DNA from 4 places in the Pseudomonas sp. NPDC078416 genome. Region 4 is predicted to be linked to each of the others. Evidence: predicted binding sites of a transcription regulator. Region 4 holds the regulator's gene; each other region holds the start of a gene.
What was found. The regulator sigma-54, encoded in region 4, starts transcription at its own class of promoters, with help from an activator protein. The targets are predictions, from matches to a motif close to ANTGGCATNNANNTTGCTNT.

Region 1 (3,575 bases), on a different contig from region 4:
CAAGTCGCGCATGGCTTCGAAAAAGATGTTCTGCTCAGCGTTATTGTGAGCACGGTCGGCCATTTCGAAAAGCGTGTCGTCAGCGTTGTCGAACAGCGTTTGCAGGCTTTCCTTCAACTGCTGCGCGGCCCGGTCACGGACCTGGAGCAAAACGACGGGCAGCCGAGCGACAGGCGAGGATCCCGGATGATCCGCACCTGCCTTCAAGGGCACCACTTTGTTACTGTCGTTCTGCATCAAGGACTCCTTCACACCGTCGACACAACTGCTCCAACAACAGCCGCACTCCGCAGCGAATGAAGACTCGACTCCATTCGGACGGATCTAAAAATTTATCCCTGGGGATGTGGCAGGCTAACGTCAACGCTATGACGTCAAATACAAGGCGAAAGTATCGGGGAAATCAGGGCCGCTCGCCAGCGGACACTTCGCCTTTGTTGGAATAATAGGAGGCGGCGGAGCGATATGTGCAGCGATAGACCATCAAAATCACAATCTGTCGCATAACCGAGGAAAAAACCGACAAAGTGCAGGTTATGCACCCGACTGGACACGTGACCGACTTAGGTTGGTACACCCGTCTGCCATATACTCGGCGCACTTAGTCCGCGGAGCCTGATATGCCAAACCTACGTCTAGACGCCCTCACTGCCGAAATCGAAGCCAACGTGCGCCGTGCGTTGCTGGAGGATGTGGGCAGTGGCGACATCACCGCGCAACTGATTCCGGCGGAGCGGCTGGCCAAGGCCACTGTGATCTCCCGAGACGCAGCGGTGATTGCCGGCACGGCGTGGGTGGACGCTGTATTCCGTCAACTTGACCCGCGCGTCGCCGTGCACTGGCAGATCGTTGACGGCGATCGCGTACAGCCCAATCAAGCACTGTTCCACCTGGAAGGCCCCGCCCGCTCCTTACTGACAGGCGAACGCAGCGCGCTCAACTTTCTGCAGCTGCTGTCAGGCGTTGCCACCCGCGCACGGCACTATGCCGACATGGTTGCCGACACTCAGGTGAAACTGCTCGACACCCGCAAAACCCTGCCCGGCCTGAGAATGGCGCAGAAATACGCTGTCACCTGCGGCGGCTGCCATAACCACCGCATCGGCTTGTTCGACGCGTTCCTGATCAAGGAAAACCACATCGCTGCATGTGGCGGTATCGCCGAAGCCATCACCGCCGCGCACAAAATCGCGCCGGGCAAGCCGGTGGAAATCGAAGTGGAAAGCCTCGACGAACTGAGGCAAGCCCTCGACGGCGGTGCCGACATCATCATGCTTGATGAGCTGAGCCTGGACGACATGCGCGAAGCCGTCCGCCTCACCTCCGGCCGCGCCAAGCTAGAGGCCAGCGGGGGTGTGACTGACGCTACCCTGAGGACCATTGCTGAAACCGGCGTTGATTACATCTCCATTGGGACGCTGACTAAAGACGTGAAGGCGGTGGATTTGTCGATGCGATTGAGTATCTGAGAGCGTCCCGACGCCTTAAAGGTTGAACTGCGACGGTAGACCGGGCTCTGCTTGTTATGGGCTTGATGTCCTTGAGATCGGATTGTTGATTAGACCAATGAGGAAATGACGATGGCTGACGAGAAGCAACCTGTCGAACCTGAAGAAGACGTTCCGGCTCACTCGACTGAGGAGGAGAAGGAGCGGTTGAAGGATTTCAATAAGGACGGGATTCCGCCTGGGATTTGTTGATTGGCGGGATGATGCGGATGTTGGGTACGAAAAGCCCGGTCTTGATGACCGGGCTCTATGCGTTTCTGGTGCCGAAAATAGGAATCGAACCTACGACCTTCGCGTTACGAGTGCGCTGCTCTACCGACTGAGCTATTTCGGCAAACCGCTATTGACTAGACTTAGTTCTTCACATAGTTATTGTCGACGCACTTACCGCTGTACTGCCATGTAAGTACGCCACTGGCCAAGGTAGGTTTCAAGGAACAGGTATCTGTAGCGACAATACCTTTATAAGCGTTTGGCGTTGCAACAATTTCCGCTGTTTTTGCTGTCAGCTCAATTTTATTCAATGCGCCGGTCGACAGGCCACTTGGTAGAGGCTGCTGGATCTTCGCATCAGTATCGCAAGAGGCAAGTGCCGATTCTTGAGCTACGCAAACCCCAATCGCAGCCTTTACAGAGGTCATGCCGTTAATCACTTCAGTGTAAGCCGCTTTTTTTATGTAGTTTTGATAAGCCGGCAGCGCAACGGCAGCCAAAATGCCAATAATCGCGACAACGATCATCAGCTCAATCAAGGTGAAACCTTTTTGTGACTTCATCGCTACTACTCCAGGTGTCAATTAGGTGTTGCTCGGACGACACGATGCATAGTACGTGCCAGTTCTGGAACTGCTCTGCCTAAAAGCACTACGTTGATGCGAGTGCCGCCCGAAACCACTTCATATCCGCACTAAGTGACAATTTTCGTCACTACAGCCCTGTCCATTTGGCAGCACCGCTCGACTACGCTATAACGGTCCAATGTCCGTGTCTGGTGGCTACAATGACTGATGTCGTCCTAACTGGTTTGGCCAAACAACTCGTTGTTGCCGAGCTGATAACTGAACAAACGGCTCAGAAGGCCTACGAACAAGCGCGGCGTGACAAGGTCTCGCTTGTTCATCATCTCGTCGAGAGCAAGCTTTTAAAAAGCATTACAGTCGCGGAAGTAGCGTCGGAACAGTTCGGCATACCGTTTCTGGACCTCAGTACGCTTGAAAAAGAAAGTCAGCCGAAAGGCTTGGTAAGCGAGAAGCTCATTCGTCAACACTATGCGCTTCCGCTGTGGCGGCGTGGCAACAAGCTTTTTGTGGGCATCTCCGATCCTACCAATCATCAAGCAATTACTGACATTCAGTTCAGCACCGGCCTGACGACTGAAGCGATTTTGGTCGAGGATGACAAGCTAACAAGCGCCATCGACAAGTTTTTTGATAGCCATTCGGGCATGGGCGACCTTGCAGACGTCGATCTGGGGCTTGAGGTTGAAACTGTCGACGAAAGCAAGGAATCGGCGATCGGGGGGCAAGACGCTGACGACGCCCCAGTTGTACGCTTCGTTAATAAGATGCTGATGGATGCCATCCGCCTGGGGTCGTCTGATCTGCATTTCGAGCCCTACGAAAAAATTTTCCGGGTTAGACTCCGCACCGATGGCATTCTTCATGAGGTGGCGAAGCCGCCCATTCACCTTGCTGGGCGGATCGCTGCACGTCTGAAGGTCATGGCAAGTCTCGATATTTCGGAGCGTCGAAAACCGCAAGATGGCCGCATCAAACTCCGAATTTCTAAAAACCGGGCCATCGACTTTCGGGTCAACACGCTACCCACACTGTGGGGCGAAAAAATCGTGATGCGGATTTTGGACCCTACTACTGCGCAGATGGGCATCGATGCGCTGGGGTACGAGCCGGAGCAGAAAGCGCTCTACCTTGAAGCCCTTCGCCAACCCCAGGGCATGATCCTTGTGACCGGCCCTACCGGCTCGGGTAAAACGGTGTCGCTTTATACGGGATTGAATATCCTCAACACTGTCGATATCAATATCTCGACGGCAGAGGACCCGGTCGA
Region 2 (3,575 bases), on a different contig from region 4:
GCATTGGCAGGCATCCTTAATCCTCGACCACCCAGGTGTCCTTGGTTCCGCCACCCTGCGACGAGTTCACCACCAGCGAGCCTTCGCGCAGGGCAACACGCGTGAGACCACCGGGCACTACACGGGTTTCGCGGCCAGCCAGGACGAACGGGCGAAGGTCGATGTGGCGCGGGGCGATACCGTTCTCGACGAAGGTCGGACAGGTCGACAGGCACAAGGTCGGTTGCGCTATGTACGCGTGGGGCTTGGCTTTGAGCCGCGCCCGGAACGACTCGATTTCGGCGGCGGTGGATGCGGGGCCCACGAGCATGCCGTAACCGCCGGAGCCCTGGGTTTCCTTGACCACCAGATCGCCCAGATTGGCGAGCACGTGGGACAGCTCTTCGGGCTTGCGGCACTGCCAGGTCGGCACGTTCTTGAGGATCGGCTCTTCGTCGAGGTAGAAACGGATCATGTCGGTCACGAAGGGGTACACCGACTTGTCGTCCGCCACGCCAGTGCCGATGGCATTGGCCAGGACCACATTGCCCGAGCGGTAGGCGGCCAGCAGGCCCGGCACGCCGAGCATGGAATCAGGATTGAACGCCAGTGGATCAAGGAACGCGTCATCGAGCCTGCGGTAAATCACGTCCACCGCTTTCGGGCCGTCGGTGGTGCGCATGAACACGCGGTCATCGCGCACGAACAGGTCAGCGCCTTCCACCAGCTCCACGCCCATTTCCCGGGCGAGAAACGCATGCTCGAAAAACGCGCTGTTGAAGCGCCCGGGGGTCAGCACGACGACGCTCGGGTTATCCAGCGGGCTCGAGCTTTTGAGGGTGTCCAGCAACAGATTCGGGTAGTGATCGATCGGCGCGATGCGTTGCGCGGCGAACAGCTCGGGGAACAGCCGCATCATCATCTTGCGGTCTTCGAGCATGTAGCTCACGCCGCTTGGCGTGCGCAGGTTGTCTTCGAGCACGTAATACGTGCCGTCGCCGTCACGCACCAGATCGACGCCGGAGATGTGCGAATACAGGTCGCGGTGCAGATTCAGGCCCTGCATCGCCAACTGGTATTGCTCGTTGGCAAGTACCTGTTCGGCAGGAATGATCCCGGCCTTGATGATGCGCTGATCGTGATAGAGGTCAGCGAGAAACATGTTCAGCGCCTTGACGCGCTGAATGCAGCCGCGTTCCACCACTCGCCATTCGCTGGCCGGAATGCTGCGCGGAATCGTATCGAAGGGGATGAGCCGCTCGGTGCCCTGCTCGTCGCCGTACAGCGTGAACGTGATCCCGGCGCGATGAAACAAAAGATCGGCCTCACGCCGGCGCTGAGCGAGCAACTCAGGCGGCGCTTCACCCAACCAGCGGGCGAATTCCCGATAATGCGGACGGACTATGCCGCCCGCATCGTACATCTCGTCATAAAAGGTGCGGATCATGCCGTACTCCTTGTCACCATGGACACCAGAGCCTTCGCAAGGCCCGTGCCATCGGCATAAACGCTTCAATATCAATGGGTTGAATTAAACAGCCGGAGCGTCCGCACCATTCCTGTGCACGATGCGCCCTAACCTTTTGCCCGACGCTTCATGGCGAAGCATCCGGTACTTTTCAAAATCTATCGCGGGCATAGCCACAGTTCATTTCCGCGTACTACTGGAGCTGATCATAATCGCCCCATACCGCAGACCAACCCGCCGGATCTCACAAGGCGACTGGCTCAAAACCTTATTGGCAACGCCACCCGATATTCCCTTTCCGCCGCTCCCAAGAGAGCGGCTTTTTTTTGCCTGTGATTCAGCTCGGTGCATCTCCCGCGCCACGCTTGATCGTAGACACGGGAGACCACGTTCTTGACGCCAGGCGCCTTGCTTTCGACGCCTGACTGTCAATGAAGCCAGGTCAATGAAGGCGCTTGAGCTCCTGTTTCACGCCCCAGCCTTCAACCTCCCCGTCCAGACCGAAAATCGCGGTCTGGAAATCCTGCTCGAAGTCGCCGATTCCGTCGTAGGTCGCGTACATCAACTTGCTCAGTTCCAGGTGCCACGCGCCGTCTTCCAGAGCATTGAGCTGGACATTGACTGACTCGCCACGAAATTTTTCCGCAGCCTGACGCGCCCGGTCCTCATCCGGAAAGGTGGCATAGAACTCGATGGGGTGAATGCGTGCGAAGTCGAAACCGCCTTCTTTCATGCAGCGCAGAACATGGCTGCTGACGTCTTCTTGATAGGCTGTGCTCATGAAACGTCCTCCTATGCAACGATAGATAGAGTTTCAACTATCCCGAAACACTCCCCGATGGCGAGGCGTGTAGCGGCAGGTCATCCGCCGCCCGGGACTCAAGCATGTCGCTGACAAGGCCGGTACGTTTTACAAAACAAACATACGTACGCGAGCTGACTCGGGTAGATGCTTCACCGACCTCGCTGGCAGAGTACGCCGATTGATAGTGCGTTGCCAATTGGCAGGATGGCGGGAAATGCAGGCTTCTTACGAAGCCTCGACGATGGAGATGATCTGTACCGCGTTCTGCTCTTTGAGTGTCTTTACGGTGGGCTCGGCAGTGCGACCGTCGAGGTCGTTCAGATCAAGATCACTGGCGACCGGGAACAGGATCGGACGGAGTCGCTGCGCAGCCTCTTCTTCACTGGGACGGTGATCGGATTCAAGATCGAGGCTTTGCTGTACACCGTCTTTGTCCAGAAACGAAATAGTCCACACTTTCATCAATGTCTCCTCAGTAAAGGCCTGACAACGGCCTGATGATCTTGACCCTTGCAGCGCACTGACGTTCAACCCGAATCGTCAGCGCCCGCCCGAGGTTATCAGCCCAAACCCACAGGTCTGCAGGCAAAAAAAAACGCCCCGGTGTCGGGGCGTTTTTCATCAGGCTGCGGTCATTGCGGCTTGGCGTCTTTGACCCCTGCCGTGTTGTCCAGCAGGCTCTTGGTTGCGGTCTGCAGGAAGCTGTCGAGCTTCTTGCGCAACTCGGCGACGTCCGGCGCGTTCGGCATCAGCTCGGCGTGGGGCTTGGTGCCCAACGCGTAGCTGTACACCTTCGGCTCCATTTCCTTGGGTTCGATCAGGATCCGGTTGCCGGTGACCAGCGCCACGGTCTGCTCGCTGCCCGATGGCTTGATCACACCAAAGCCCTCGTCTCCCGCCGGCAGATTGAGCAGGTCGCGGCCCCAACACTGGTGCACGGTGTCGCCACCCAGGCGGCCCATGATGGTCGGTACGATATCGATCTGCGTACCGACGATGCTGCTGCGCTTGCCGAACTTGTCTTGCAGGCCCGGGGCGATCATCAGCATCGGCACGTTGAAACGGCCCAGGTCCATCTCGGTGATCTGCTCGTTGTTGCCAAAGCCGTGGTCACCGACGACCACAAACAGCGTGTCTTTGTAGTACGGCTCTTTCTTGGCTTTCTCGAAGAACTGACCCAGCGCCCAATCCGAGTAACGCATGGCGGTGAGGTGTTCATCCAGCGTGCCATGACCGGTCACGCGCTCGACCGGCAGATTCGCCGGCAGTGCGTAGGGCGTGTGGTTGGACAGGGTCTGCAGCAAGGCATAGAACGGCTTGCCC
Region 3 (3,575 bases), on a different contig from region 4:
TAGAAAGTGGCATTCCCGGGGTCCCGGCGTAAAAAACGACGAGTTCCACTGCGGTGTTCCCCGTCAGGCCTCGATGCTCCCTGTTGACCATTTCAGGCAGCACATCGCCTGGCTTGAGCAGAATCGATTTGCCGCCTTCGCGGGTTTCAACCGTGAGATTACCGGACAGGACATAGGCCGCATTGGGCATTGGGTGCTCGTGCCAATTGAGTGCGGTGTTGGCGGGGATCTTGATGTTGAGGACAGTCAGCTCAGGCTTGCCGACGGGGTAAGCGTCATAGGCCGTTCCATCCCAGGACCTTGAGCTTTTGAGCAAAACGGTGGATTCGACCGTTGAGGCCGGAACGGAACTGGGCGGTTGGGCGGTGGCGCATCCGCCTAGGGCAATCATCGCCAGCAGCACGCAAGTGACGGGAATGTTCAGCATGAGCGAAATCCTTGTGCTTGTTGAAAAGCAGAAAACACAAGGTTGCCGGAAGCGTCATTCCCATCTGCGGTACATATTTATAGCGACTGAATCAGGGGAGCTCAATAACGAAAAAGGCCTCCCGAAGGAGGCCTCTCGTTCACGCAGCTTTCGCCGGCGCGACTGGATCAGCAGCTGTAGTACAGCTCGTATTCCAGTGGGTGTACGAAGGTGCGCACTTTGATTTCTTCTTCGGATTTCAAAGCGATGTAAGCGTCGATGAAGTCGTCGCTGAATACGCCGCCTTTGGTCAGGAACGCACGACCTTTATCCAGCTCTTCCAGGGCTTCTTTCAGGCTGCCGCAAACTTGTGGGATCTCTTTCGCCTCTTCAGGCGGCAGGTCATACAGGTTTTTGTCAGCAGCATCGCCAGGGTGGATCTTGTTCTGGATGCCGTCCAGGCCAGCCATCAACAATGCAGCGAACGCCAGGTACGGGTTGGCCGCCGGGTCCGGGAAACGTGCTTCGATACGACGGCCTTTAGGGCTGTTGACGTAAGGAATACGGATCGACGCCGAACGGTTGCGAGCCGAGTAGGCCAGCATGACCGGCGCTTCGAAACCTGGAACCAGACGCTTGTAGGAGTTGGTTGCCGGGTTGGTGAAGCCGTTTAGCGCCTTGCCGTGCTTGATGATGCCGCCGATGAAGTACAGAGCGGTGTCGGACAGGCCGGCATAACCTTCGCCTGCGAAGGTGTTCTTGCCATCTTTGGAGATGGACATGTGAACGTGCATACCTGAACCGTTATCGCCGTACAGAGGCTTTGGCATGAAGGTAGCGGTGCGGCCGTAAGCGTCGGCAACGTTGTGCACGACGTACTTCAGGGTCTGAACTTCGTCAGCCTTTTTAACCAGCGTGTTGAATTTCACACCGATTTCGTTCTGGCCAGCGGTTGCCACTTCGTGGTGGTGAACTTCGACGACCTGGCCCATTTCTTCCAGGGCGTTGCACATTGCGGTGCGGATTTCGTGGTCGTGGTCGAACGGTGGAACCGGGAAGTAGCCGCCTTTGATGCCTGGACGGTGACCCTTGTTACCGCCTTCGATGTCAGCGTCGGACATCCACGAACCTTGTTCGGAGTAGATCTTGAACATGGAGCCGGAGATGTCGGACTTGAATTTCACTTCGTCGAAGATGAAGAATTCTGGCTCAGGGCCGGCGAATACAGTGTCACCGATGCCGGTCGACTTCAGGTATTCCTCGGCGCGGTGAGCGATGGCACGTGGGTCGCGATCGTAACCTTGCATGGTCGAAGGTTCGATGATGTCGCACACCAGGATCAGGGTAGGCTCTTCGGTGAACGGATCCAGGACGGCGGTTTCGTCGTCCGGCAGCAGGATCATGTCGGAGGCTTCGATGCCTTTCCAGCCCGAGATGGAGGAACCGTCGAACATTTTGCCGACTTCGAAGAAGTCGTCTTCCAGCGCATCGCGGGCCGGCATGGTCACGTGGTGCTGAGTGCCTTTGGTGTCCGTGAAGCGCAGATCAATCCACTTAACGTCATGATCTTTGATGAGTTGAACCGACTTCGACATGTTGTCCTCCGGGGTGGATTAGGGCCTGAGTAGTGGTTGGCCCTTCAATTTGGGTGATGCCGGGCGCGATACTCGACCAAGGCAACCTGCCTCACAAGGGAGCAATTTGCATGCCAGTGCCCTGTGTTGGGTTTCCCACGGGAATACTTGCCTTTAAGCGCGTTAAACGTCGCATATTCGAAAACAGGCGCACCCTTATGGTGCTAAGTAATTGTATACAGGGCCGTTTTGGTGCGTAGACGATTGGCCGTACGATAACTGGTTAAACCTTGAGCAATTTCCGCTATAATCCGCGCCCCCCTTTTTCGACCGGGACCTAGCGCGCTGTTTTCATGAAATTAATCGTCAAAGTCTTCCCAGAAATCACTATCAAAAGCCGGCCTGTGCGCAAGCGCTTCATCAAACAGCTGGCCAAGAACATCCGCACGGTGCTCCGCGATCTGGACCCGGCGTTGGTGGTGGATGGCGTGTGGGACAACCTTGAGGTCGAAACCAGGGTCGAGGATGCCAAAGTCCTGCGCGAGATGACCGAGCGGCTCAGCTGCATGCCCGGCATCACGCACTTTCTGCAGGTCGACCAGTACCCGCTGGGCGACATGGAAGATATCTACGAGAAGTGCAAGCTGCACTTCGGCGATGCAATTCCCGGCAAGATATTCGGCGTGCGCTGCAAGCGTGCCGGTCATCATGACTTCAGCTCCATGGACGTCGAGAAGTACGTCGGCAGCAAGCTGCGCCGTGAGTGCAGCGCCGCCGGCATCTCGCTCAAGGCCCCGGAAGTCGAAGTCAGAATCGAGATTCGGGACCAGCGCCTGTTCGTGATCCACAGCCAGCACAACGGCATGGGCGGTTATCCGCTGGGTTCGCTTGAACAGACCCTGATCCTGATGTCCGGTGGCTTTGACTCCACCGTGGCGGCGTACCAGATCATGCGTCGTGGCCTGATGAGCCATTTCTGCTTCTTCAATCTGGGCGGACGTGCCCACGAGCTGGGCGTGATGGAAGTCGCGCACTTCATCTGGAAGAAGTACGGCAGCTCCCAGCGGGTGCTCTTCGTCAGCGTACCGTTCGAGGAAGTTCTGGGAGAAATTCTCGGAAAAGTCGATAACAGTCATATGGGCGTAGTATTGAAGCGTATGATGTTGCGCGCCGCGACGAACATTGCCGACCGGCTGGAAATCGACGCGCTGGTCACCGGCGAGGCGATTTCCCAGGTGTCCAGCCAGACGCTGCCCAACCTGTCGGTCATCGATTGCGTAACAGAGAAGCTGGTCCTGCGACCGCTGATCGCCAGTCACAAGCAGGACATCATCGACCTGGCCGATCAGATCGGCACCGGCGATTTTGCCCGGCACATGCCCGAATACTGCGGTGTGATTTCGGTGAATCCGAAGACCGCCGCCAAGCGCAACCGGGTCGAGCACGAAGAAAAATCGTTCGACATGGCCGTGCTCGAGCGAGCGCTCGAAAACGCTCGTCTGGTACCGATCGATCGCGTGATCGAGGAATTGGGCCAGGACATTCAGATTGAAGAAGTCAGTCAGGCGCTGGCAGGGCAAGTCATCATCGACATC
Region 4 (3,575 bases):
CATGGCGATCCTGGAGACCCGCAAAGAGCTCGATCGCGCTGCCCGCCGCAAGGAGCTGGAGAGCCTGCTGCAGGAATTCCACATCACCCACATTCGCGACAATCTGGGCATGAGCCTGTCGGGCGGCGAACGTCGCCGCGTGGAAATCGCACGCGCCCTCGCCACTTCGCCAAAATTCATTCTGCTCGATGAACCCTTCGCCGGTGTCGACCCTATTTCCGTAGGCGACATCAAGCAGATCATCCACCACCTCAAGGCCAAAGGGATCGGCGTGCTGATCACCGACCACAACGTGCGTGAGACGCTAGACATCTGCGAAACCGCCTACATCGTCAACGATGGGCAGCTGATTGCCGAAGGCGACGCCGAATCCATCCTGGCCAACCAGTTGGTCAAGGAAGTGTATCTGGGTCACGAGTTCCGCCTGTAACCGCAGTGATGACATGAGGTTGTGCGGTACCCCGCAACGTGCGCCATCGCCGACCTCGTTTTTTAATTGTCATCACACTCTAGGCAAACCCTCCAGCTTCAGGCATATAATTTGCTTAAGTTGGCGCCCTCGGCGCCCTGGTAGTAAATGGCGCGCAGTGCGCCGGCGAATAAGGTGTTAAGCCCTGCCATGAAACCTTCGCTAGTCTTGAGAATGGGCCAGCAGCTGACGATGACGCCTCAGCTGCAACAGGCAATCCGCTTGCTTCAGTTGTCGACACTGGATCTCCAACAGGAGATTCAGGAGGCGCTGGAGTCGAACCCGATGCTGGAACGGCAGGAGGAAGGCGACGATTTCGATAACGCCGACCCCCTGGCGGATAACGTAGAGCAAAAGCCCAACGCTGATGTTCAGGAACCCACCTACCAGGAATCGGCGCCAACCGTCGACAACCTCGATGAGGGCGACTGGAACGAGCGCATTCCCAACGAGCTGCCCGTCGACACCGCGTGGGAAGACGTCTACCAAACCAGCGCCAGCAGCCTGCCCAGCAACGACGATGACGAGTGGGATTTCACCACCCGCACCTCCGTTGGCGAGAGCCTGCAAAGCCACCTGCTCTGGCAACTCAACCTGGCGCCAATGTCGGACACCGACCGCCTGATCGCCGTGACCCTGATCGACTGCATCAACAACCAGGGCTACCTCGACGAAACACTCGAAGAAATGCTCGACGCGTTCGATCCCGAGCTCGATATCGAGCTGGACGAAATCGAAGCCGTTCTGCACCGCATTCAGCAGTTCGAGCCTGCCGGCATCGGTGCTCGCAACCTGAGCGAATGCCTGCTGCTGCAGCTTCGCCAGTTGCCGGCCAAAACCAGGTGGCTGGCGGAAGCGCAGAAGCTGGTCAGCGAATACATCGACCTGTTGGGCAGCCGCGACTACGCGCAACTGATGCGCCGCATGAAGCTCAAGGAAGACGACCTGCGTCAGGTCATCGAACTGGTGCAGAGCCTCAACCCGCGCCCCGGTTCGCAGATCGAGTCCAGCGAAGCCGAGTACGTCGTGCCCGACGTCATCGTGCGCAAGGACAACGAGCGCTGGCTGGTGGAGCTGAACCAGGAATCCGTGCCGCGCCTGCGGGTCAATCCCCAGTACGCAGGGTTCGTGCGTCGCGCCGATACCAGCGCCGACAACACGTTCATGCGCAATCAGCTGCAGGAAGCTCGCTGGTTCATCAAGAGCCTGCAGAGCCGTAACGAGACCCTGATGAAGGTGGCGACGCAAATCGTTGAACACCAGCGCGGCTTCCTCGAGTACGGCGACGAGGCCATGAAACCGCTGGTTCTGCATGACATCGCTGAAGCGGTCGGCATGCATGAATCGACGATTTCCCGGGTGACCACGCAAAAGTTCATGCACACGCCGCGCGGGATCTACGAACTCAAATATTTCTTTTCCAGCCACGTCAGCACCTCCGAAGGCGGCGAATGCTCGTCCACGGCGATTCGCGCGATCATCAAAAAACTGGTCGCTGCGGAAAATCAGAAAAAGCCGTTGAGTGACAGCAAGATCGCTGGTTTACTGGAAGCACAAGGCATTCAAGTGGCCCGTCGCACAGTCGCCAAGTACCGCGAATCCCTTGGGATTTCGCCGTCCAGCGAACGCAAGCGACTGATGTAAAGGTCACACGTCAAAGCGTTCCAGTGGCAGGCATTACGCCTGCCTCTTAATGCACTGGCAACGAAGGAGAAGCTGTATGCAAGTCAACATCAGTGGACACCAGCTGGAAGTGACCGAACCTCTGCGGACCTACATCGGCGAGAAACTCGCCCGACTGGAACGCCATTTCGACAAGATCACGAATGTGCAGGTCACGATGGAGGTCGAGAAGCTCAAGCAGAAGATCGAAGCCACCCTGCACGTTCCTGGCGCTGAAGTGGTTGCCAACGCCGAACACGACGACATGTATGCAGCCATTGACCTGCTTGCCGACAAGCTTGACCGCCAACTCAAAAAACATAAGGAAAAACAGCAAAGTCTGCTGCAAGGCGCGACTGCTCGCTGACACTCCCCACTCATGATCCGACTTGAAAATATCCTGACCCCTGGCCGTTCACTTGTGAACGTGCCAGGCGGCAGCAAAAAAGCCGTACTCCAAAACATCGCCAACGTGATCAGCAAGCAAGTGCCTGATCTTGATGAGCAGGTGGTGTTTGAAAGTCTTATTGCCCGTGAAAAGCTCGGCTCTACCGGATTCGGTAATGGCATCGCCATTCCCCACTGCCGCTTGAAGGGCTGTTCAACGCCTGTCAGCGCCGTGCTGCATCTCGAAAAACCCATTGATTTCGACGCCATCGACGGCGCACCGGTTGACCTGCTGTTTGTGCTGCTGGTCCCGGAAGCGGCCACCGATGCCCACCTCGAACTGCTGCGCCAGATCGCCAGCATGCTTGATCAGGCCGAGGTGCGTAAGCGGCTGCGCGGTGCCAAAACCGCTGAAGAGCTCTACAACGTCGTGATCGACGTCCAGAACGGTCACTGATCATGCGCATGATCATCGTCAGCGGCCGCTCCGGCTCCGGCAAGAGCACGGCCCTCGATGTCCTTGAAGACAGCGGATTCTATTGCGTCGATAACCTGCCCGCCGGGCTGCTCCCGGAACTGGCCGAGCGCGCACTGATCAATACCGAATTGGCTGAGCCCCTGCTGGCGGTCTCGATTGACGCGCGCAATCTGCCCAGTCACCTGACGCGATTCCCGCGGATGCTCGCCGAGGTTCGTGCCCGGCATATCCAGTGCGACGTGCTGTTCCTCGACGCCGATGAATCAACCCTGCTCAAGCGCTTTTCCGAAACTCGCCGTCGTCACCCGCTGAGCACGGCAACGCGCTCGTTGGCCGAAGCGATCCGTGACGAGAAGACGTTGCTCGGCCCGATCATCGACCTGGCGGATCTGACCGTCGACACCACGCACCTGAATCTCTACCAGCTGCGCGACATTCTTAAACTGCGCCTGCTGAACAAACCCGAACCGGGCACCGCCTTCCTCATCGAATCCTTCGGCTTCAAGCGCGGTATGCCCGTGGACGCCGACCTGGTGTTCGACGTGCGCTGCCTGCCCAACCCCTACTGGAAACCCGAGC

Region 1: the regulator sigma-54 is predicted to act here: its motif matches at 2,328-2,347, upstream of ACQKEN_RS03410 (pilin).
Region 2: the regulator sigma-54 is predicted to act here: its motif matches at 1,460-1,479, upstream of ACQKEN_RS18465 (circularly permuted type 2 ATP-grasp protein).
Region 3: the regulator sigma-54 is predicted to act here: its motif matches at 2,100-2,119, upstream of glnA (glutamate--ammonia ligase).

What each region holds. Positions count from the first base shown of each region.
Region 1 is NZ_JBNNGV010000001.1:760,107-763,681, reverse strand. It holds gene ACQKEN_RS03425 (DUF1631 domain-containing protein) at 1-237, opposite strand, end outside; gene nadC (carboxylating nicotinate-nucleotide diphosphorylase) at 621-1,469, shown strand; tRNA gene ACQKEN_RS03415 (tRNA-Thr) at 1,767-1,842, opposite strand; gene ACQKEN_RS03410 (pilin) at 1,862-2,284, opposite strand; gene pilB (type IV-A pilus assembly ATPase PilB) at 2,509-3,575, shown strand, end outside.
Region 2 is NZ_JBNNGV010000022.1:61,802-65,376, reverse strand. It holds gene ACQKEN_RS18470 (alpha-E domain-containing protein) at 1-4, opposite strand, end outside; gene ACQKEN_RS18465 (circularly permuted type 2 ATP-grasp protein) at 17-1,426, opposite strand; gene ACQKEN_RS18460 (ribonuclease E inhibitor RraB) at 1,890-2,228, opposite strand; gene ACQKEN_RS18455 (hypothetical protein) at 2,478-2,714, opposite strand; gene ACQKEN_RS18450 (LTA synthase family protein) at 2,885-3,575, opposite strand, start outside.
Region 3 is NZ_JBNNGV010000042.1:1,492-5,066, reverse strand. It holds gene ACQKEN_RS23480 (cupin domain-containing protein) at 1-427, opposite strand, end outside; gene glnA (glutamate--ammonia ligase) at 595-2,001, opposite strand; gene thiI (tRNA uracil 4-sulfurtransferase ThiI) at 2,334-3,575, shown strand, end outside.
Region 4 is NZ_JBNNGV010000027.1:14,830-18,404, reverse strand. It holds gene lptB (LPS export ABC transporter ATP-binding protein) at 1-430, shown strand, start outside; gene ACQKEN_RS20120 (RNA polymerase factor sigma-54) at 620-2,113, shown strand; gene hpf (ribosome hibernation-promoting factor, HPF/YfiA family) at 2,190-2,498, shown strand; gene ptsN (PTS IIA-like nitrogen regulatory protein PtsN) at 2,511-2,975, shown strand; gene rapZ (RNase adapter RapZ) at 2,978-3,575, shown strand, end outside.